Regions from separate parts of the Nocardia sp. XZ_19_385 genome, predicted to be linked through region 2. Evidence: riboswitches for the same ligand, from Rfam matches in the RefSeq annotation. Region 2 holds a riboswitch; the other holds the start of a gene.
What was found. A riboswitch is a leader RNA that binds a small molecule or an ion and turns the genes downstream of it on or off. The one in region 2 is predicted to bind thiamine pyrophosphate.

Region 1: it holds a riboswitch for thiamine pyrophosphate, as region 2 does, so the genes downstream of both, thiC (phosphomethylpyrimidine synthase ThiC) here and IBX22_RS12630 (cytosine permease) in region 2, are expected to answer to the same signal.

The regions. Positions count from the first base shown of each region.
Region 1 is NZ_JACVEE010000002.1:631,627-642,639, forward strand. Features, by position in the region: gene IBX22_RS15600 (lipase family protein) at 1-408, shown strand, start outside; gene IBX22_RS15605 (hypothetical protein) at 464-778, opposite strand; gene IBX22_RS15610 (DNA sulfur modification protein DndB) at 1,021-2,280, opposite strand; gene IBX22_RS15615 (VOC family protein) at 2,862-3,341, shown strand; TPP riboswitch at 3,475-3,602, shown strand; gene thiC (phosphomethylpyrimidine synthase ThiC) at 3,595-5,262, shown strand; gene IBX22_RS15625 (hypothetical protein) at 5,390-7,234, opposite strand; gene IBX22_RS15630 (MFS transporter) at 7,382-8,905, opposite strand; gene IBX22_RS15635 (TetR/AcrR family transcriptional regulator) at 8,981-9,538, opposite strand; gene IBX22_RS15640 (KasA/KasB family beta-ketoacyl-ACP synthase) at 9,578-10,819, shown strand; gene thiD (bifunctional hydroxymethylpyrimidine kinase/phosphomethylpyrimidine kinase) at 10,822-11,013, opposite strand, start outside.
Region 2 is NZ_JACVEE010000001.1:2,667,836-2,678,848, reverse strand. Features, by position in the region: gene IBX22_RS12655 (alpha/beta hydrolase) at 1-1,186, opposite strand, end outside; gene IBX22_RS12650 (hypothetical protein) at 1,186-1,485, opposite strand; gene IBX22_RS12645 (co-chaperone YbbN) at 1,639-2,571, shown strand; gene IBX22_RS12640 (HNH endonuclease signature motif containing protein) at 2,930-4,507, opposite strand; gene IBX22_RS12635 (DUF72 domain-containing protein) at 5,239-6,048, opposite strand; gene IBX22_RS12630 (cytosine permease) at 6,065-7,423, opposite strand; TPP riboswitch at 7,420-7,570, opposite strand; gene IBX22_RS12625 (hypothetical protein) at 7,748-8,800, shown strand; gene IBX22_RS12620 (class I SAM-dependent methyltransferase) at 8,953-9,753, shown strand; gene IBX22_RS12615 (hypothetical protein) at 9,818-10,156, shown strand; gene IBX22_RS12610 (MerR family transcriptional regulator) at 10,153-10,563, shown strand; gene IBX22_RS12605 (metallophosphoesterase) at 10,629-11,013, shown strand, end outside.

The sequences.
Region 1 (11,013 bases), on a different contig from region 2:
AAGGACTTCCTGGCGCTGCCGGAGATCAAAGAGGTCTTCGACTCGACGGTGCTCGGCCGCAACACCCCGACCGCGCCGATCTTTCTGTACCAGGGCGTTTTCGACGAAGCGGTGCCGGTGTGGACCAATGACCGGCTGTCCCAGCAGTGGTGTGCCGCAGGCGCTTCCGTGGTCTACAAACGCGACCACCTCAGCGAGCACCTGACCCTGCCCTCGCTCGGCATGGCCGACACGTTCAACTGGCTGAAGTCCCGCCTGGCGCCGAACGCACCCGAGCAGGTGGGCTGCCGCACCGAGAACACGGTGTCCATGCTGGCCGACTTCAACGCGCTGCTCAGCCAGATCGAAATCAACCTGAACGCCACCTTCGGCGCGCTGGGCTTCCCGATCGGCCCGCGCGAACGGTGAACCGGCCCCGTGCCGCCACTGACCCCGACCGGAACCGGACCGGCCGGGGTCAACATTAACGGGTCAGTTCAGCGGCGGCCATCCATCGTTCGCGCCATACGTGAACATCGAAGGTTTCGGGATCGATCATGAGATCATCTCGCTCCGAGACACACCGACAAGCTTTGACGAACTGGACCACCGTCTGGAGCTTAGGAAGTCGGCCAGCATGCACCGCATTCCGCAGCGTGGTGATGCTTACAGCGTCGGCGACGGCGGCCTTCTTGAGAGCATGGTGTAGGCGTTCATAGCTGGGTTCTCCCACAGACTTACGCAGCTCGGCCAAATCGCTAGCTAGCGTTGAGATTTCGGACGGCTGACCCGTCGCCATCGGCTTCTCCTGTTATTAAGGCGTCAGTCCCGCCCGGGGTGTCTACCACGCGGTCCGAAGGGTAGTGGAAAGTCTTAGTTAGAGCAACTATTTTCGAGCAAATGGACACGAATTTCTCGAGTCTCGGCAAATATATACGATCTGAGTCCGTAATCAGCTACTGCGGGGGTATGACCATCGGCAGCTGGTTGAAGCACCAGGCGACTGCGGGGGCAGATTCAACGGCTGCGGGGACCATGGAATCAGATCAGGAAGTCCGAACGGCCATGCCGGATCCACTCATATCGTGGAGATGTCGGATCAGCCAGAGCGGATGTGGTTTTCGATCCGTTATCTTTGACTCCGCCAGCCAGTGAAAAGGCCCCGCTCGCCGTGAGCTTTCCGGCAGTTCCGTCCCAGTAGCGCGCGTCCCGTTCCCAGTGCACGTCAACAAGTAGCTCCAGCATCGCGTTGACACTCAACGACTGCTGCGGATCCTTGTTCCACGAGGCAGTGCGATGCGCGACGGCACCGAGCGCCGAGAACACTGCCGGCGATGCGATTACCGTTGTCGTGCGCCGCTCGAATGCGCTAGCGAACCGTGTCAGGAGCTCGCTGAGGGCCGCTTGGATCTCTGCGAGTGCGATCTCCTCGGTGCAGCCTTCCGGGAGCGCGGGGAGGGGTCCGCTGGTCTTGTCGAATCCGGCCTTGCCGAAAATCATTGTGATCACAAACGATCGCAAGGTCGACAAAGTCATCCATTCGGTGTCGGATGCACCGAGTTGCCGCTGGCGCACAGAAACCAGATCCTTCAGGTTGACAACCTTGGCACCGACCCGCACCTCGATCTTGTCGAGCAGCGCCAATGTGATCCTGGTCGCGACGTTGGCAGAGTCGGAGGCCAACGCGACGGTCTTATTGGGGATTACGCCGAGCAGGTTCCGATCATGAAAAATCTGACGTGCGGCCACGAGATCCATCCCGTGATAGATCTCGACTCCGACCAACCGCCCGTTCGTCTGCTCGCTCGAAATCCCGTACGCGTCAGGATCTTCGCGCAATAGGAAGTGGGCGAGATGCTGAGTCTCAGCATCCACAAGCACGCCGCTGACGTCCCACGGAAGATATGCGATGCTGTCGACTCCGAACGTGCTCGGCAATTGGACAACGTCGAGCGGCCTACGGACCCAGAGGGCGAAAGGAGGGGTGGCCCAGCGCTGGTCACGATCGCCCCGAAGGACTTCTGCCAGGTAGCGCGCATACGCCTTGGCGTTCTCAGCCTTCTTCGTGGACTTGATGTTGCGCTGAACTTCATTGCGGGTCTCCGCCTGATCGCGCTCGTCCTTCGACAGGAAACGGAGCGCCTTGGTGTTCTCAGCTTTGCGCGGGTCCGGCACGATGCGCGCGAGCTGCCCCCACGGCATAGTCGTGAGCAGCCGGCTCGGGCTAAGCTCAAGTACCCGCAAGGGGTCTCCCAGACCGCGATTGATCTCGGTCGCATATTCTGTCGTCTGAATACTCACCAGCTACCCCTGTCGCATCACTGTAGGTTGCGGTCCATCCGCCGCGAGAATACAGAACTGCGGGGCCACTGCCAAGCCAAAATTCAACCCCGCAGTTATTTCCCGAGCTCTAGCTCCTCCTGAAGTTGCGCCTACAGACCGCTGGCCTGCAACAAAGCACACGCCGCGACCGCCAACACGGCCACGCAGACGACTAGCCGCATAGTCTGTCCCCAACCAGTCAGAGCCTGTCGCACTGTCTTCCCGAGCTCCGGCCACATATCTTCGTCCTTTGATCGCGCCTTCAAGGTCGAGAACCAGTGCACCACCATCGAACTCGGAAATCACCGTGGCTGTTTGCTCCTGCGCGAGGTTGCACGTGTTTGAGCGCTTCTGACGGGTTTTGATGACTTCGCCCATGAAAATCCATCAAATTCTGTCGACGCAATCACGCAGGGCCAGCTGCCGGAGGGACAATCTTCGTACTCGCTGCACCCCTGGACTGGGAGCCGGCGAGGCCAGATCTTCGGGCGATTAATTTCCGACGCTCGATCCGTCAGTACCGTTATAGGACACATGCACAAGACCGGGAGGACCCCGTCATGCAGAAAATCGTCACGAACCTCTGGTACGACACCCAGGCCGAAGAGGCCGCCGAGTTCTACTGTTCGCTGTTCCCGGACGCCAAGATCGTCGACGTGCAGCGCTACAGCGAAGCCGGCCCGCGCGAAGCCGGCCTCGTCATGACCGTCGACTTCGAACTCGCCGGCCAGCGCTTCACCGCCATCAACGGCGGCGGCGACTACCACTACACCCACGCCATGTCGCTGCTGGTCAACTGCGACAGCCAGGCCGAGGTCGACCGCCTCTGGGATGCCCTGCTCGCCGACGGCGGCCAGGAAATCGAATGCGGCTGGCTCAACGACAAGTACGGCATCCCCTGGCAGATCTGGCCGGCCGAAGCCAACGAACTCATGACCGGCGACCCGGAAGCCGTCAACCGCGCTATGAAGGCCATGCTCGGCATGCGCAAGCTCGATGTTCAGGCCATGCGCGACGCCTACGAGAACAAGGCCAGCTGAGTCCAGCGCTACTCGGAGGATCGACCCAACGCGGTCGATCCAGATCCTCGCGGGCTTGTGTGGATCGACCGGATTCCGGCATTCGGTGCATGCCGGGTGGTAGCGGACAGGTATGGTCGGGCCGAGAAACAACTGCACACCGAACGGGGGCTCGCACCAGCGGGCTGAGAGGACGGCTAGCCCATTTCAGGGCGTTCAGGGCCGTCGACCGTATGAACCTGACCGGGTAATGCCGGCGTAGGGAGAGATTCACATGGGCAAACAAGCCACGTCCGAAACCGTCGACACCGTCACCACGGGGCCGATCGAAGGCAGCGTCAAGCACTATCTCGAGGTCGACGACCCCGGATCAAGCCCGGGGCAGGCTCTGCGAATTCCGGTGCGGCGCATCAATCTCACCAACGGTGAGCACTTCGATGTGTACGACACCTCCGGGCCGTACACCGACGACAACGCCACCATCGATCTGGAGGCGGGACTCGCGAAGCTGCGTGACACCTGGACCAAGCCCGACGTCGAAGGCCCGCCGACCCAGCTGGCTTGGGCGCGGCAGGGCATCATCACCCCCGAGATGCGCTTTATCGCTGCGCGCGAAGGGGTTTCGGAAGAGATGGTGCGCGAGGAGGTCGCCGCGGGCCGCGCGGTGATCCCGGCCAACCACAACCACCCGGAACTCGAGCCGACGATTATCGGCAAGAAGTTCCTGGTGAAGATCAACGCCAATATCGGCAACTCCGCGGTGTCCTCCTCGATCGCCGAGGAAGTGGAGAAGATGGTGTGGGCGACGCGCTGGGGCGCGGACACCATCATGGATCTGTCCACCGGCAAGAACATTCACGAGACCCGTGAGTGGATCCTGCGCAACTCCCCCGTCCCGGTCGGCACCGTGCCGATCTACCAGGCGCTGGAGAAGGTGAACGGCGATCCGACCCAGCTCACCTGGGAGATCTACCGCGACACCGTGATCGAGCAGGCCGAGCAGGGCGTGGACTACATGACCGTGCACGCCGGCGTGCTGCTGCGCTACGTGCCGCTCACCGCCAAGCGCGTCACCGGCATCGTCTCGCGCGGCGGATCCATCATGGCCGCATGGTGTTTGGCGCATCACCAGGAATCGTTCCTGTACACGCACTTCGAGGAACTCTGCGAGATCCTGGCGCGCTACGACATCACCTTCTCCCTCGGTGACGGCCTGCGTCCCGGCTCCATCGCCGATGCCAACGACGCTGCCCAGTTCGCTGAACTGCGCACCCTCGGCGAGCTCACGAAGATCGCGAAATCCTATGGCGTGCAGGTGATGATCGAAGGCCCCGGCCACGTGCCGATGCACAAGATCGTGGAGAACGTGCGCCTGGAGGAGGAGCTCTGCGAGGAGGCCCCGTTCTACACCCTGGGCCCGCTCGCCACCGATATCGCACCGGCCTACGACCACATCACCTCGGCCATCGGCGCGGCCATCATCGCCCAGGCGGGCACCGCGATGCTCTGCTACGTGACCCCGAAAGAGCATCTGGGACTGCCGAATCGGGACGATGTGAAGGTCGGCGTGATCACCTACAAGATCGCCGCGCACGCCGCCGACCTGGCCAAGGCGCACCCGCACGCGCAGGACCGGGACAACGAATTGTCCAAGGCCCGTTTCGAATTCCGCTGGCGCGACCAGTTCGCGCTGTCGCTGGATCCGGACACCGCGCGCGAGTACCACGACGAGACCATGCCCGCGGAACCCGCCAAGACCGCGCACTTCTGCTCCATGTGCGGACCCAAGTTCTGCTCTATGCGCATCTCCGCCGACGTGCGGGAATACGCTGAGCAGCAAGGACTTACCGACGTCGAGGCCATCGAGGCCGGGATGGCGGAGAAGTCGGCGGAATTCGCCGGCGCGGGCGGCAAGGTGTATCTGCCGATCACGTCTTCCTAGGAATCACGCACCGAAATGCCACCGGAGACGAGTGACGTCTCCGGTGGCATTTCGTCCCCCGGGCGGGAGGTCGGTGGGGCGGCGACGATTCCGAGGGGCGCCGAAACCGTCGCCGCCGTCTGAGGGGTCAGCGGCGACGGGGGCCGTTCTCGTCGGGCCAGTAGTCGCCTTCCCAGCGGCCCTTCACGCCGATCGAGCTGCCCACGAGTTCGTCCATGGGTCGCTTGGCGGGCCGCTTGCCGTTGCCGACCATCGGCTCCACCGCCTGTTTGATGGCGGGGGCCGCGGCGCGGGGCACCGTCTGCTTGATGGGCGTGCTGCGCGGCACCATCCGATCGACGCGTTTGATGACCGGCTTCTCCACGATCCGCTCGGCGACCATGTCGACCTTCTTGGTGACGATCTTCTCCACCAGAACCGGCTTCTGCACAGTCTTTTCGAGCACCTTGCGCACCGGCTTCTGCACGGTCTTCTCCACGATGCGCGGCTTCTCGACCATCTTGGTCACGGTCTTGGTCACCGGCTTCTGGATCACCTTTTCCACGATGCGCGGCTGCTCCACGATCGTGTCGACCTTCCAGTCGACGTTCTTGGTGACGGTCTTCTGCTTGATCCGCGGCTTCTCGACCATCCGGTTGACGATCTTGTCGACCTTCTTCTCGGTGACCTTCTCGACGATGCGCGGCTTCTCGGCTGTCACGTTGACGACCTTCTCCACCGGCACGTGAGTGACCTTCTCGCGGATCTTCGGCTTCTCGACCAGCTTGTCGACCACCCAGTCCACGGTCTTGGTGGTGGTCTTCTGCTTGATGCGCGGCTTCTCCACGATCTTGTCGATCGTGTGCTCGACCGGCCGCGAGATGACCTTCTCCTTAATCCGGGGCTTCTCGACGATCTTGTCGACTTCCCAGTTCACGGTCTTGTTGATGGTGCGGTGCACGACCTTCGGCTTCTCGATCACCTTGTCGACGGTCTTGGTGACCACCTTGGTGACCGGCTTGACCACGACCTTCTCGTGCACCACCGTGCGCGGCACTTTGACGATTTTGATGACCGGCTTGTCCTCGTAGATCTTGACGACCTTCTCCACCGGCCGCCGCACGACCTTGTAGACGATCTTCTCGACCGGGACCTCGACAACCTTCTCGACGATCTTGATGACCGGCTTCTGCACAACCTTCTGGATCACTTTCTGCACGGGCTTCTCGACCACCCGCTCCTTGATCTGCTGCACCGGCACCTCGACGACCTTGTCGACGATCTTCACCACCGGCTTGTGCGTGCGGCGCTCCACGGTGACGTGCTTCTCGATCACCTTGTCCTGGATTTCCACGACCGGCTTCTCGACCATGCGCTGCACCCGGACCGGCTTGCGCTTGATCCGGTCGATGATCTTGGCGACGGGTTGTTCCACGGTGCGCGGGATCTCGACGGTCTGCTTGACGACCCGGTCCACGATCTTGATTTCCGGCTGCGTAATCACGCGCTCGACGGTGACCGGCTTCTTGACCACCTTGTCGACCATCTTCGGCATGGCCTTCTGCACCTTGCGCTGCACGGTGACCGGCTTCGGCACGACCTGGTCGACGATCTTGACCATCGGCTTCTCGATCTTGCGCTGCACGGTGACCAGCTTCGGCACGATCCGGTCGGTCACCTTCGCGACCGGCTTCTCCACCATCCGGGTCACCTTGACCGGCTTCCGCTTGATCCGGTCGACCATCGTGACGACCGGCTTCTCGACCATCCGGGAGACCCGAACCGGCTTGTCGACCACCTTGTCCACGGTGTCGACGACCAACCGCTCCACCAGCCGCTCCATCCGCACCGGCTTGTCGACGATCTTCTCGATCGGACGCTCGACGAGACGCTGCACCATGATGGGCCGATTCACAACCTTGTCGACGACTTTCATCGTGCTCTGCGATTTGGTTGTCTTGCGGTTGGACTTACCGTTCGCACTGCTGGCCATTATGCCTCCAATGGAATTGGTCTTCCGGTCTCCCCATTCGAATTAATCGGCTGGAACCCCTGGCTATTCAACCAGGGTTCAAATGGCGCGCGGAAACAATTCGGTATTATTTGTATTTCGACCGGGCGAATTACATCGTCGAAATTATCAATGGCCGCCGGTGACCCGAAATCCCCGCGGCACCAGCCAGACCGCGACCACGGCCACCACCGCGACGATCGCCGCCGAAATATAGGACGTGATGGTCAGCGCGACATCGAAAGCGTGCCCGGTTTCGGTGAGCACCTGGGAACGCGCGACCGGGTCCAGCTCCGAGGCCACTTCGACCGCGCCGCCGACCGAACCGCGCGCTTCCTCGAGTGCGGCGCCGTGCAGCGGGATCTCGGTCATGTTCTCGCTGAAGATGCGCGCGTGGATACTGCCGAGCAGCGCCACGCCCAAGCCGATGCCCAGCTCGTAGTTGGTTTCCGAGACCGCGCCCGCCTGCCCGGCGCGCTCCGGGGGCACCGCGGAGACCAGGACCGCCGCCGCTGCGGTGACCGCGAGCCCGTCACCCAAGCCGAAGGTAGCCAGAACCAGGGCGATCACCGGATAGGTCGTAGGTTCCGGACTCAACGCCAAACCGAGGAAACCTAGTGCGAGCGCGCCGAGGCCAATGGCGAGTACCCCGCGCACACCTATGCGCTGCATCAGCCACGGCGTGGCCAGCGAGGCGGCCAGCAAGGTGATGGCCGAGGGCATGGTGCGCAAACCGGCCTGCGACGGGGAATAGCCGTGAATGTATTGCAGCCACAGGGAGATCAGGAACAGGGCGGCGCCGATGGCGAGCATGGCCAGCAGGGTGGCCAGGGCGGCGGCCGTGAACGGGCCGTTGCGGAACAGCCGGACATCGAGCAGCGGGTCGGCGGAGCTGAGTTGGCGGCGCGCGAACCAGGCCAAGAAAAGCAGGCCGAGCACGAAGATGCCCCAATCCACACCGCCCGCCGAACCTTTCGCGATGTGTTTGATACCCCAGGCCAAGCCGACAATTCCGGCGATGGACAGCACGGCCGACAGCCAATCCAAAGTGCCCGATTGCGGCGAGCGATATTCCGGCAGCAACCAGACGCCCGCGATAACCGTGACGATCACGACCGGCACATTCAGCCAGAAGGCCGAGGCCCAGCCGAAATCCTCGACGAGCAGGCCGCCGACAATCGGGCCGATGGTGGCGCCCGCACCCGCGACCGCGGCCCAGATGCCGATGGCGAGGGTGCGCTCCTTCGGGTCGGCGAAGATATTGCGGATCAACGAGAGCGTGGAGGGCATCACCATGGCGCCGCCGAGCGCGAGCAGGACGCGGCCCGCGATCAGCTGACCGGAACTCTGCGCGGTGGCCGCCACCACGGAGGCGATGCCGAAAAGAACGAAACCGCTGTTGAACAACAGCTTTCGGCCGACCCGGTCACCGATCGCGCCGGTGGTGATCAGCAGGCCGCCGAGGACCAGGCCGTAGACGTCGATGATCCACAGCTGTTCCAGCTGGCCGACGTGCAGGTCGTCGATCAGGGAAGGCAGGGCGACATTGAGGATGGTGGCGTCCATGGCGACCAACAGCAGGCTCGCGCACAGCACGGCGAGCATCACCCACCGCGTGGGACCGAAGTTGCGCACTGGCAAATCCGCCGTCACGTCGACCCTTCCCTAGCCCGGATGTGTCGGAGCCAGCATTGACCGCGCAGCGGCAAACATCAAGTTACCCACGCGCTAGTGGATGTTCTGCTCGATCAGGCGGTGGGCAGCACGGGTGGTGCGGTCGGTGTCGCCGGTGATCAACCGGTCCTGGATGATGCCGCGCAGACCGGAGATGAGTAGTGTCGCAACGGCTTCCGCATCGGTGACGGAATCGATCCGGCCCAGCGCCTCGGCCAGCGCGGTGACGAACACCGCGATCGCGTCGTGCGCGTACTGCGCGTAGGGGCTGACGGGGGCGCAGGCCGCGCCGAGCACTTGCAGCAGGACCCGGACACTCGTCGAGCCGCGGCCGTGGACGTTGGCCTCGAAGAAGCCGGTCAGCCGCGCCCGGAGCGCCGTGGCGTCGGTTACATCGGCGAACAGGGCCGAGATGTCGGGGCGCTGGGTGGCCAGGGCCTGGACGAGCAGTTCCTCCTTGGTCCCGAAGTAGTGGATGAGCATGCGCGAACTGGTTCCGAGCTCGGCGGCGAGCGGGCGCAGGGAGAGTTCGGCGAGGCCGTGGTCGGCGATGTAGGCGACGACGCCGGCGAGCAGTTCGGCGCGTTTGGCGTGGTCGAGAGGGCGGGCCATGGGTTGACTGTAGCGAGTGCTACAGGTATCCATGTCATCGTGACTGTAACAATCGCTTCAGAAACTCGGAATGTGGTCGTCACCGGTTATGCCGCGACCACCGCTTTGGCCGACGATGCCGAAGCGACATGGGCCGGGCTGCTCGCCGGACGCAGCGGAATCGGCCCGCTACAAGGCGATTTCGTCGACGAGTACGACCTGCCGGTGCGGATCGGCGGCACGCTGACGGCGCACCCCGGCGCCCAGCTGACGCGGATCGAACAGCGCAGGATGTCCTACGTCGAGCAGCTGGCGCTGGTGCTCGGCCGCCAGGTCTGGCAGCACGCCGGTGTGCCCGAGGTCGACGGGGAACGGCTCGCGGTCGCCATCGGCACCGGGCTCGGCGGGGCCGATGCGCTGATCACCGCGGTGGACGCGATGCGGGCGGGCGGCTATCGAAAGGTGTCACCGATGGCCGTGCCGATGGTGATGCCGAATGGTCCGGCCGCCACCGTGGGCCTCGAAATCGGTGCGAAGGCCGGGGTTTTCGCGCCGGTGTCGGCCTGCTCGTCGGGTTCGGAGGCGATCGCGCACGCGTGGCGGCTGATCCGCACCGGCGAGGCCGACGTGGTGGTCACCGGCGGCGTCGAGGGCCACATCGATGCGGTGCCGATCGCGAGCTTCGCCATGATGCGCGCCATGAGCACCCGCAACGACGAGCCGGAACGCGCCTCGCGCCCGTTCGATCGGGATCGCGACGGATTCGTCTTCGGTGAGGCGGGCGCGCTGCTGGTACTGGAATCCGAGGCACACGCGCGGGCCCGCGGCGCCCGGCTGCTCGGCCGGGTGCTGGGCGCGGGCATCACCTCCGACGCCTATCACATCGTGGCCTCCGAACCCGGCGGCAGCGGCGCGGCCCGAGCCATGCGCAAGGCGATACAGACTGCGGGGCTGCGGGTTTCGGATATCCAGCACGTCAACGCGCACGCCACCTCGACCTCGATCGGCGACGCCTCCGAAGCCGACGCCATCACCGCCACCACGCCGCACGCCTCGGTCTACGCGCCGAAATCCGCACTGGGACATTCGATCGGCGCGGTCGGGGCGCTGGAATCGATCCTCACCTTGCTCACGCTGCGCGACGAAATCGTCCCGCCCACACTGAATCTCGACAACCGCGATCCGGAGATCGACCTCGATATCGTCGCGGGCGCGCCACGGCAGCAGCGCATCGACTACGCGGTGAACAACTCCTTCGGCTTCGGCGGGCACAATGTCGCGCTTGCCTTCGGAAAGGCTTGAGTTCAGGCGTAATTCAGGCGCCAGAGCGGGGACACCGGTCCGTGGCCCGCACCCAGGTCATAGGACGCCTCGAGGCAGCGGCGAGTCCACTCCTTGGCGAATTCCACGGCGTCGGGGACGGAGTAGCCGTTGGCGAGGGCGCACGCGATGGACGCGGCCATGGTGTCACCGCCGCCGTGGTCGTTGCCGGTCTC
Region 2 (11,013 bases):
CCTCCTTGCCGAACTCGACCAACTTGGGGGCCATGTCCTCGGCGTACTGCGGGTTCATCGCGCCGGACGGGCCGAGATCCTGTGGGAAATCGCCCTCCATGTAGAGGAATACCGGGCCCTTGGTCTGGTCGGCCAGGTTCCAGGCGGCGGCCTGATTGGACGCGGAACCGTCCAGATCGGTCGAGGTGCCGGGCACGTAGACGCCGACTCCCTTTGTGTCCGAGGTGAATTCGCCGACCATCTCGATCATGTGCCCGGTGCCCTCGTCGGCCCGGAACATGATGAATTTGCGGTCCAGCTTCGCGTCGTCGGCGGCACTGAGGCCGGCGGTCCGCACCAGCTCGAGTTCCGGCTTCTTGTCCGACTCGGACTTCCCGAGCACCTTGTCGGTCTTGGTCGGGTCGTCGATCGGCGCGAGCAGGCCCTCCAGACGGTTGATCCGCTCCTGATCGGGATTGGGCTTGTGCTTCTCCTGCTGAACGGCGTTGCGGATATTGATCTCGTTGGCCGCGATGCGGATCGGGAACGGGACACCGTTCAAATTGCCCATCACATCCGGATTCGCGATTACCAGGGCCCGGATATCCGATGGGCTCAGCTGCGACAGCGCGGCCGCGCGCTGATCAGCGGTCATCGCCGCCAGTTGGGTGATTACGTCGTCCGGGTCGCGGGGGACGCCCTGGAACATGATGTCCTGCTGGCCTTCCCGGATCGCGGCGAGATCGGCTTGGATGGCGCGCAGCTGTTCCCCATAGCTGTTGTCGATCCGCTCGATCTCGTCCAGACCAGCGAGGATATTCAGTTGGAAGACACCGGCTTCGGTGTTGCCGCTGTCCGGGTGGGTGACCATGCCGGTGTCGCCGACCGTGCAGCCCGCGGTCCGTGCCGTCGACTGCTGCGCCAGCACATACGTGCGGGCGGTCTCGAATTCCCGGTGCGCGTCCGCGGCTTCGTCGGCGAACTGCACCAGCAGCCCGCGCACCTCGTGCGCGTGCTCGATCTCCTCGTTCGTGCGCCGCCAGGCCGCGTCCCTGGTCTGGCCCCGCCACTCCTGCGCGGCGTCCATCGCCCGCGACGAATCCGTGAGCGAGTCGTACAGCGTCACCGCGTTCTCGTTCGCCACCTTCGCCGCCTGCAGCAGCCCAGCGAGGTTCCACGCCGCCAGCTGCGAGATCGTCGGCCGCATCAGCGCGCCTCCAGCTTCCCGAATTCCGCCGCGATCTCGGCATCCCGCTCGGCGATACTGCCCGCGAACTTGTCCACCAGCTCCGCCATCGTCGTGAACCTGCTCGCGATCGAAACCGCCGCCTGCCGCGCCGGATCCGCGCTGTCCCGCACCGCCGCCAGCACCGCACTGCCCTCGCCGCCGACCTCGGACAACGCCGACCACACCAGCCCCGTGAGGTCCCCCGCCTCCCGCCGCCACGTAGCGGAAATGCTCGTCAACTGTGCGGGCTGTACCCCGAACTGCGCCTCCTTGGCCACATCTCTCCCTGCGTAGTGCGTTCACTTTCTTCGACGCAGCGTGGGCAAGATCGGTTCCACTTTCCTGGCGGCGAAGTTTCGCCAACCCGCAGTGGGCGCCGGGCGCTGGATCTAGCATTGTTTCCAGTCGTTTGCGAGCGCCGGAGGGGTCCCATGGAGCGCGATCACGAGTTCACCGTCACGCTGCCCGGTGCGGGCACCTACATCATCAAGCTGCTCGAAACAGTCCAAATCGAGGAATCCGACGGCCACACGATCGGCCACTGGCCCGCCTTCCACCTCGACGCGAAGAGCGACAGCGCGGCGAAGGTCTACGAAGAACTGCTGGGCGGCCTGCAACAGCAGATCGCCGCCGGCCCCGGCTCGCCGGAGTTCGAACCCTTCGCCGCTTACGTCCGCGAACACGGCACCCACCTTTCCGAAGCGGAAGCCACCGCCCGCGAAGTAGCGGAACTCCGCGACATCACCGTCCGCTGGCGAGTCACCGACGACGAGCAGTACACCGTCCGCCTCTGGCAAGACCTCGAATTGCAACGCGACGGCGACACAGTCACGGCCCAAGCCTTCAACCTGACCGGCACCGGCCACCACCCCGGCGAAGCGCTCCAAGAATTGTCACGCGCCCTCAGCGAAGCCTGCGGCGAACCCGACGCCCCCGGCCCACGCCTCACCGACCTCACGACCTGGGTCCGAACCAACGGCGACCCGGTCCCCACCGAAGTCCTCGCCCAAGAAGCAAAAGACAAACAGCTCTACCTGACAGCGCGCGACAAACTAACCGCCATCACCCCGGAAGACATCCCCGCCGAAAGCTCCACCGGCATCCCACTACTGGTCGACTTCTGGGCCGAATGGTGCGGCCCCTGCCGCCAGGTCACCCCAGTCCTAGCCGAACTTTCCGAACAATGGGCCGGCCGAGTACTCGTCCGCAAGATCGATGTCGACCAATACGAAGGCATCTGGGAGCGCTTCAACTTCCGCGGCATCCCCGCCATCTTGATGTTCAAGGACGGCAACGAAATCCACCGCGTAGTCGGCTTCGCCGGCAAAAAGCACCTGATCACCGAAATCGAACCCCACCTCTGACCTGTACCAGCCGCTCGCGACTCAGGAATTCGTCAGACCGGCGGCGTTACTCCGAGCCGAGGGCCCTAGCCTCGCTCTCCGCACCGGCCTCATCGCCCGACGAATAGCGCTAGGTGCCGGACACATTGGTGCCGTGCCGCAGGGAGGATGTGTAAGCGGTCGGCCGCGGTGACTCGTTTCGATGCTGTCGAGAGCCGCGGTTCCGAGACGGTCGTGGGCGCGCGATAGTGTCGGCGAGCCAGTTAACTCGCTGGATTGGTGGAGGAGACTCTGTCAGAGGCCAGCAGCGGTCGATGTCAGGAGAGGCGATCCATCCAGGACCTTTCCGGGTTATCGAATTATGGTCCAGGACAACGGTTTATGGCTTGCGCGCTACGGCTGGGGCAGGGCCCGTTCGGCTGCGGACGCGGATATCTCGCGGCGCCGCGCGGGGCGGCACCGCGGGCTCAGCGGCGGGCTTGCGTGGCGCTAGTTCGGTGAGCCAGCGTCGGCGCTGTGCGCGGTCGTGTTCTCTGTCTTCGTGGATGCGTGCGAGTGTTTCGGCGAGTAGTTCGCTGGCGTGGTGGCGGTGGTTGATTCGGGGTGTGCGGGTGGGGTCGATGTGGGGTGGTGCGATCCACCCGGTCCGGCCCGGATGATCCGAACCCTTGCCGAGGACAACAGTTTTCCAGCCGCCGGGCCCGTCATGAATCAGGGCGTGGCAGCGGTCGCAGGCCAAGGTTTCGTTGCCGATGTCAGTGTTGCCGTGTTTGTTCCAGTCGGTGACATGATGGACCGCGCATATACTCGCCGGGGCGTCACAACCCGGACGGGTGCAGCCCCGCAGAGCAGCGATCAACGCCAATCGTTGACCGGGGCTGGCGAGGCGTTTGGTGCGCCCCAAATGCAATGGGACACCGGCATGGTCGAACACCATCAGCCACGGCAGAGCCCGTTCGGCCAGCTTCAACGCTTCCCCGATCGGGACCGTGCCCCCGGTCGCGGTGGTCGCGACCCCGGCGGCGTTCTCGATGTCCTCGATGCTGATCGACAGGATCGCTGAAACCGGCAGCCCGCGATGGGTTCCCAGGTTTGCGGGGTCGGTGCCCGGCGACAACAGGGCGACCAACGCGTCGTGGGTGCGTTGGGCGGCACTGCGGGTATCGCGCTTGGCGGCGGCATCCAACACCTCCCGATCGATGTGCTCGGTGCTGCCGGAGGGGCTGTCGGGGTCGTCGGGGTTGTTCATGCCCGGGCGTCCGAGTTTGGCGAGGACAGGGTCGAGCAGGGCGCGCAGGGTGGGGGTGATGTCTCCGCTGATCGCCGACATGCCGTCAGCGCGTTGCCGACCAATACGCAGGCTGCGTTGGCGTTGGCGGTCGCTGTCGTTGGTGAGGCTGCCATCGGGGTCGAGGCGTGCCAGGATGTCTCGGCCGATGTTGGTGATATCTTCGGGCATCACGGCACGGGCGGCGGTGGCCAGGATCTGTTCGGCGGCTTCGAAATCGGTGTTCGCGGTCGAGCCGGGGACACGTTTCAACACTTTCGCGATCTCGCGTGCGTGGTCGGTGGAGATCTGGCCTTCGGCTTGGGCGGCTGCGGTCGCGGGGTGGTGGGGCTCGACATCCTCGCCCGGGATGTCATGCCACACACCCAAAGCCGTCGCGGCCGCGACGCGGGCGGCGGCATCGGCATGAGAAATCCGAAGAGTTTGGATCAGTAGTTTCTTCGTGGTCCCGGCGCCGGTGCGGGCGGGGAGTCCGCCTTCGGTGGCGCGCACGATCAGTTTGTGGGCGAAGGAATCCAGCACCCGCCGCGCTTTCTCCAACTCGCGCATCGCTTCGAGCACAGCCTCATCCGAGAACAGCGTCACCGTGGTGGCGGTGAGGTCGGTGGCGGCGGTCAGTAGCGGGTCGGTGACCCGCTGTGCTGATACCGCTGGGCTGGTCGAACGCATGTGTGAATTCTATCGCCGTTCAAAGCGGATAGCTATCGAAAATCGGGTCTGAATTCGATCTCTTCACACTGGACACGCGATCGAAATCCACTGGTACACAATGCGTTACGGGATGCGACTGTTTCGGTTTGTCTCCACAGTGCCTCTGAAGCTGTTCATCCGCACCGATTCTCTTTTCTGTCTTTCTGGAATGTTCTGGACCGGACCACAGCCGGGTGACCGAGGACCGAACCGAGCGCCCGCACGAAAGGTGAGGGGTAAGTCCGGTAGGGCTGCCAACGCGCCCCGCATGATTGGGCAAGATCTCTGGACCACAGCACCACTACTGGACGACCCTGGCCGGGAGGTTTGTCCGATCCCCAACCGCCGCCACCCTGCGGACGCACCGAAACCAGCCCTCTGCCGGGCACCCGAACGGTCACCACCATGCCAGGCGCGCCGAACGCGGCCATCCATGGTTGAGCCAATCTCTGGACCACAGCCCCCACCAGAACGCCCTGTCCGGAAGGGTTGTTCGATCCCAACGCCGCCGCCACCCTGCGGACGCATCGAAAAACTGACCCTCAGCCGGGTACCGAAGGGTGACGACCTCGCGGACGCACTGAAGCGATGCGGCGTGTCGGGAGCCCTACCGTGCTTACCTGCCGCAGCCATGTCCGAACGCTCGATGTCGTCACAAGTACCCCGCTATGGGCGCGTTCAGAGCTTCGACAAACCCGAAAAGTGTTCGCTCAGTAGGCAAGCCGCGATTTCAAAGCAAGGGCATCTCGCGGCGCCATCACCTTCGCATCGTTGTCGAAGTAGACATAGACATCGCCATGCAGAGCCCAATCGCGAATCTTGCCGGCCCACATGTCGAGCCCTTCGTCGGTGTAGCCGCTGACATACAGCTCTTCATGGCCATGCAGGCGGATGTAGGTGAAATCGGTGGTGATTTCCTCGAGGGCGGGATATTTGCCCGCAGTGTCGGCGACGACCAGCGCGATGCCGAATTCGCGGAGCAGGGCCGGGAATTCGGGTGTGACGAAGCTGGGGTGGCGGATTTCGAGGGCGTGGCGGATCGGACGGTCGGCATCGGTGGTGAGCCAGGCCGGGTCGACGCGATGGTCGTGGTGGCTTGCGATCTTCGCTGCCTCGGTAGTGCTCCGGGGGAGGCGGGTAAAGAAATCCGCGAGCAAGGCGGGGTCGAAGGCGAAGTTCGGCGGCAACTGCCACAGGAATGGTCCCAGTTTCGGGCCTAGCGCGAGAACCCCGGAGGCGAGGAAGTTCGACAGCAGCGTGTCGCCGTCGCGCAGCCGCTTCATGTGGGTGATGAAACGGCTGCCCTTGACGGCGAATACGAAGTCGTCCGGCGTCTGTTCGGCCCACTTCTGGTAGCTGGCAGGCTTCTGCAGCGCGTAGAACGAACCGTTGATCTCTACGGTTTCGAACTGCTCTGCCAGATAGGCGAGTTCACGGCGTTGCACCAGGCCCTCGGGATAGAACACGCCCCGCCACGGCGGGTACAGCCAGCCCGAGGTGCCGATCCGGATCTCGCCCATCCGACCATGGTGGCAGTTACCGCGGCGAACGGGTCGCCGAAACGCGGCCGACCAGCCAGGCCACCAGGCCCGCCGCCAGGAACGACAGCAGCGACGCGCTCATCCAAGCCTGCTTGGTGAAGCCCAGCGCCTCCTGAACATTCACCCAGAACCGGGTCCACGCGCCCGCGTCGCCCGGGTTGATCAGCTGGTACACCGACAGGCCCACCAGCCACGCGAAGACCATGCCCCAGCGCGACGGCGCGTCCTCGGCGGTGTTCCAGGAACCCTTGGCGCGCAAGAAGAAATCGGCGACCAGCACACCCAGCAGCGGCACGAACACCGAACCGATCAGGCCGAGGAATCCGAAGTAGTCGTCCATCTGCAGCCACAGCGCGAGCAACGTGATCAGCGCACCGAGCCCGATCGTCAGGATCCGCCGGTCGATGCGCGGCCACAGGTTCTGGATCGAGATGGCCGTGGAGTAGACGTTGGCGAAGGACTGATCGGCTTCGCGGAGCACCAGAATGAAGAAGAACAAAGCGCCCAGCGTGACATGCAGGAACGGACCGTAGGTGCCGCTGTCGCTGGTGGCCAAGGCCAAGGCGAGCAGGCCGAGGATGTAGGCGACGATCTGGGTCAGCGCGTAGGACCCGCTGGCCGCGCCGAACGCCGCCCGGCTGCTCTTGGAATGGCGGGTGTAGTCGGCGGCCACCGGCATCCAGGAGATCGAGACGGCCAGCGCCGCGTCGGTGGCGATCCAGAACAGACTCCAGTCGACGCCGAACGGGCCGCTGCCCTTCGGGCCCGGGTTGGCGGTCAGATCGGGGATACCCGCCCGGAAGAACTGGATGTAGAACCAGGCCAGCGCGATCACCACACCGATGGTGACGAATCGGCGCAGCATCCGTACCGAGCCGAGCGGCCAGATCGTCAGGGCCACGGTGATCACGCCCGCCCCGACCACATACAGCCAGCGCGGCCCGCCGCCGAACAGTTCCTCCGCGGCGCTGCCGATGACGATCAGCTCGAAGGTGCCCCAGCCGATCAGCTGGGCGATGTTCAGGATCGTCGGCAGGTAGCTGAGTTTCGCGCCGAACAGGCCGCGCAGCAGCACCATGGCCGGTTGACCGGTCTGCGAGCCCGGGACCGCGGCCAGGCCGAGCATCAGCCCGCCGACCACGGTGCCGATGATCATCGCGACGATGCCCGCCGCGATGGACAGTTGCAGCGCGCCCTCGGTATTCGGGGCGAGCACCGTGTAGGCGCCGGAGAACGCGAACAGGCTGACGCCGAGATTCGCCCAGAACGCGCTCTGATCCCAGAATGACAGCACCCGGGGTGCGGGCTGGTCGAGGGTGAGCGGCGCCTCGTGCGCTTCGTTTGGAACAGACATAACTTCGAGCACTTTCCCTACGTCGGCATTACCCGGACAGGTTCGCGCGGTCGGCGGAACTGACCCTTGCGAGCGATCTGCGAGCAGTCGCTACGGATCGGTCCGCCCTCTCAGCCCGGCCGTGCCCGAGCTCCCGCAGTGAGATGGTTCGGCCGAATAGTACACGCGACCACTTCAATCGTGGGATGTCTCGTTGTCCCTGCTCATCGTGGGTGTGGACGGCTGTGGATCGATCTTGTGTGGTCCTCCGATCGGTAGGCTGCAAGAGAGCTGCCGGGGTGGAGGATTCGCCGAACTCGGGGCGAGAGATTCGGGGCGGGTGCGGTGCGAGCATTCTTCGGGGCAGTCGGTGCGCGGTGGCGGCGTTGGTCACGGTGGCGGCGAGCGGGGGTGATCGCCGGGCTGGTGTTCGCCTTGCTGCTCACCACGGTGGCCGGGCTGGCGGTCGCGCTGCGGCTTGAATACGCGGGCGACCCACCGGCGGACGCGCGAACCCGAGGCCGCGACGCGGTGTGGCTGGGCCATGCCTGGGTCGACGGCCGCAAGACCGACGCCGATATCGCCGCCCTGGCGACACTGCTGTCCGGCACCGGCATCAAGGACCTGTTCGTCCACACCGGACCGTTCGCGCGCGACGGCAGCGTGCCGGACGACCTCCATCCGCAGGCCCGCTGGTTCACCGACGCGGTGCACCGCAGCCTGCCCGGAATCCGGGTGCAGTCCTGGCTCGGCCAGCTCGTCGAGCCCGAATTCGACGACCTCGACATGGCCGATCCAGCGACGCGCGCCAACATCACCGCTGCCGCGCGAAAGGTGCTCGACCTCGGATTCGACGGCGTGCACCTGGATCTGGAGCCGGTCCGTTCGGGCTCGAGCGACTTCCTCTCGATCCTTGGACAGGTGCGGGCGGTCACCAAGAGCCGCAACGTGCCGCTGTCGGTTTCGGCGCCGCAGATCGACCCGCTACCGGGCTTGCACTCGGTTGGTATCGCCCTGCGCGACCACGGAAAGTGGTGGTCCCAAGCCTATTTCGCGGAGGTCGCGCGCCGCGTCGACCAGGTCGCGGTGATGTCCTACGACACCGCGATGCCGACCCAATCCCTCTACGGCGGTTACGTCGCCCAGCAGACCTCGCTCGCGCTGGCCGTCACCCCCGCCGAAGTCGACTTGCTCATGGGCGCTCCCGCTTTCTGGGCCGACGACATCGCCCACCACGGCGCCGCGGAAACCGTTCCCGCCGCGATCCGCGGCATCCGCCTGGCCCTGGGCCGCGACGATCGACACCGGCAAACCTTCGGCGTCGCGCTGTACGTCGATTTCGCTGCCACACCCCAGGATTGGGCCGCCTACCGCCGTGACTGGGGACAACTGCCCTGATCAGACCGGCATGGACGGTGACACGGTGCCGATGCCGCGCCGCTCGTGCGCCCCCGCATCCCGTTTGGGAAGGGTCTTTTGGGCCTTGTTTTCGTGCGCCGTGGGGTTTCCCATTGTTAGGAAACCAAACGCCGACGTTCGGGGGTGTTCTGATGCGCGCCGCTCCGGTCCATGGTGAGTACGTCTTCGACAACGCAAATGAAAAGGCCGCGGAGCAGTTTCGACTGCTGTGCGACATCCTCAACGCCCACACCGTCGGCGTCCTCCGGGAAACCGGTGTGACCAGCGGGTGGCGCTGCTGGGATATCGGCGCGGGCAACGGCAACATCGCGCACTGGCTGGCCACCACGGTCGGCCCGACCGGGTCGGTGCTCGCGACCGACCTGGAGCCGCACCACATCCCACCGCACGACTGCATCGAGATCCGCCGCCACGATATCCGCGTCGACGCGCCGCCCGGCACCTTCGACCTGATCCACGTGCGGCTGGTCCTGATGCACCTGCCCGAGCGCGAAGCCGTATTGCGCCAGCTCACCTCGGCATTGGCGCCGGGCGGCGTGCTGGTGGTCTCGGATTGGGACGGCCCGCAGGAGGATTTCGTCATCACCGCACCGACCGTGGAAGCCGCCGCGGCCGTCAGCAGATTCGGCGACGCCATGCATGCCGTGGCCGGTCTCGCGGGCATCGACTTCTCCTGGGCCAGGCGTACGCCCGCCGTCTTCCACGCCGCAGGCCTGTCCGACGTGTGGTCCACGGGCATCGGGGAGATCTGGCCCGGCGGCAGCCCCGGCTGTGCCCTGTTCCGGCTGCACACCCTGCTACTGCCCGGCCCACTGACCGCGGCCGGTCTGGCTCCGGGCGATCTCGACACTCTGGGCGAGGCCTTCACCCGGCCAGACCTTCGCCTGTGGTCGCTGCGGATTTACACGACCACCGGCCGTCTAGCCGCGTGAGTGGTGCGGGCTCCCGAAACCCGACCTTGCAATCGGTACCCAGGTACAGGCTTACCGTGGGGTTATGGAACAGCACGCCTGGGTTTCGGAAGCCTGCACACTGCCGACGGCGGAGCAGCCGATGCGGGTCGCGGAGTTCGATCGGTTCTTCGCCGAGGCGGTCCGTGGGATGCGGCAGCCGGAGCGCACCCGGCTGGAATTGGTGGTCGATCCGGCGTGTGAGTCCCGGGCGCGCGACCTCGCAGCACTGGAAACCGCGTGCTGTTCGTTCTTCAGCTTCGAGTTCGGTACAGCCGGCGCGGATCTGATCATGAGCATCGCAGTACCAATCGGTCGCATCGAGGTGCTCGATGCGCTGCGGCGGAGGGTGGCGACGATGCTCGGAGAACAGGAAACATCATGAACGACTTCGGATTACGCACGGGCCAGGTGGCAGCGGCCGCGGGTGTGAATGTCCAGACCTTGCGGTACTACGAACGGCGCGGCCTACTCCCGAAGCCGCAGCGCTCGCTGGGCGGACATCGGGTGTATCCGCGCGAAACCCTCACCACACTGCGGGCCATCAAAGCAGCCCAGCGCCTCGGCTTCACCTTGGCGGAGGTCGCAGATCTCCTGGCCTCCCGCCGCCGAACCAGCGTGAAACACAGCGCCGCGGCAAAGCTCGCAGCAGTCGACGCGAAACTCGCCGAGCTCACCACTGTCCGCGACACCCTGAAAGCAGCACTGTCGGCAGGTTGCGACGACCTCCTGATGTGCGCTGAAATCCCCAGTTGCCCAGTGCTATCCGTGCAACCACACGCCAGCGTCTGATCCCGCCGCCCCGGCCGTCGATAAATCCAGCTGCCGCCCGCCTCCGAGCCTGCCATCATTGCCGGATGGGGAGCGTTCTGATGACCGGGGATCTGCACGGCAACACCAGCCATGCCCTCGACCTGCTGCAGGTCGCCGTGCGCGAAGAGTGCGAAAGAATGTTCGTGCTCGGCGATTTCGGCGCCTGGGAGCACACCGCCGCCGGGCGGCGCTACTTCGATGTGGTGGACCGGGTCGCCCGCAAGAAGAAGGTCCGGGTGTATTTCCTGGACGGCAATCACGACAAATCCTCGCTGCTGCACGAACGCTATGGCTCCGAGCTGGACGACGAGGGCTTCCTGGTGTGCCGCAAGAACATTCGCTACGCACCGCGCGGACAGCGATGGACCTGGGACGGCACCCGGTTCGCCGCCTTCGGCGGGGCCTACTCGGTGGACAAGGGCTGGCGAC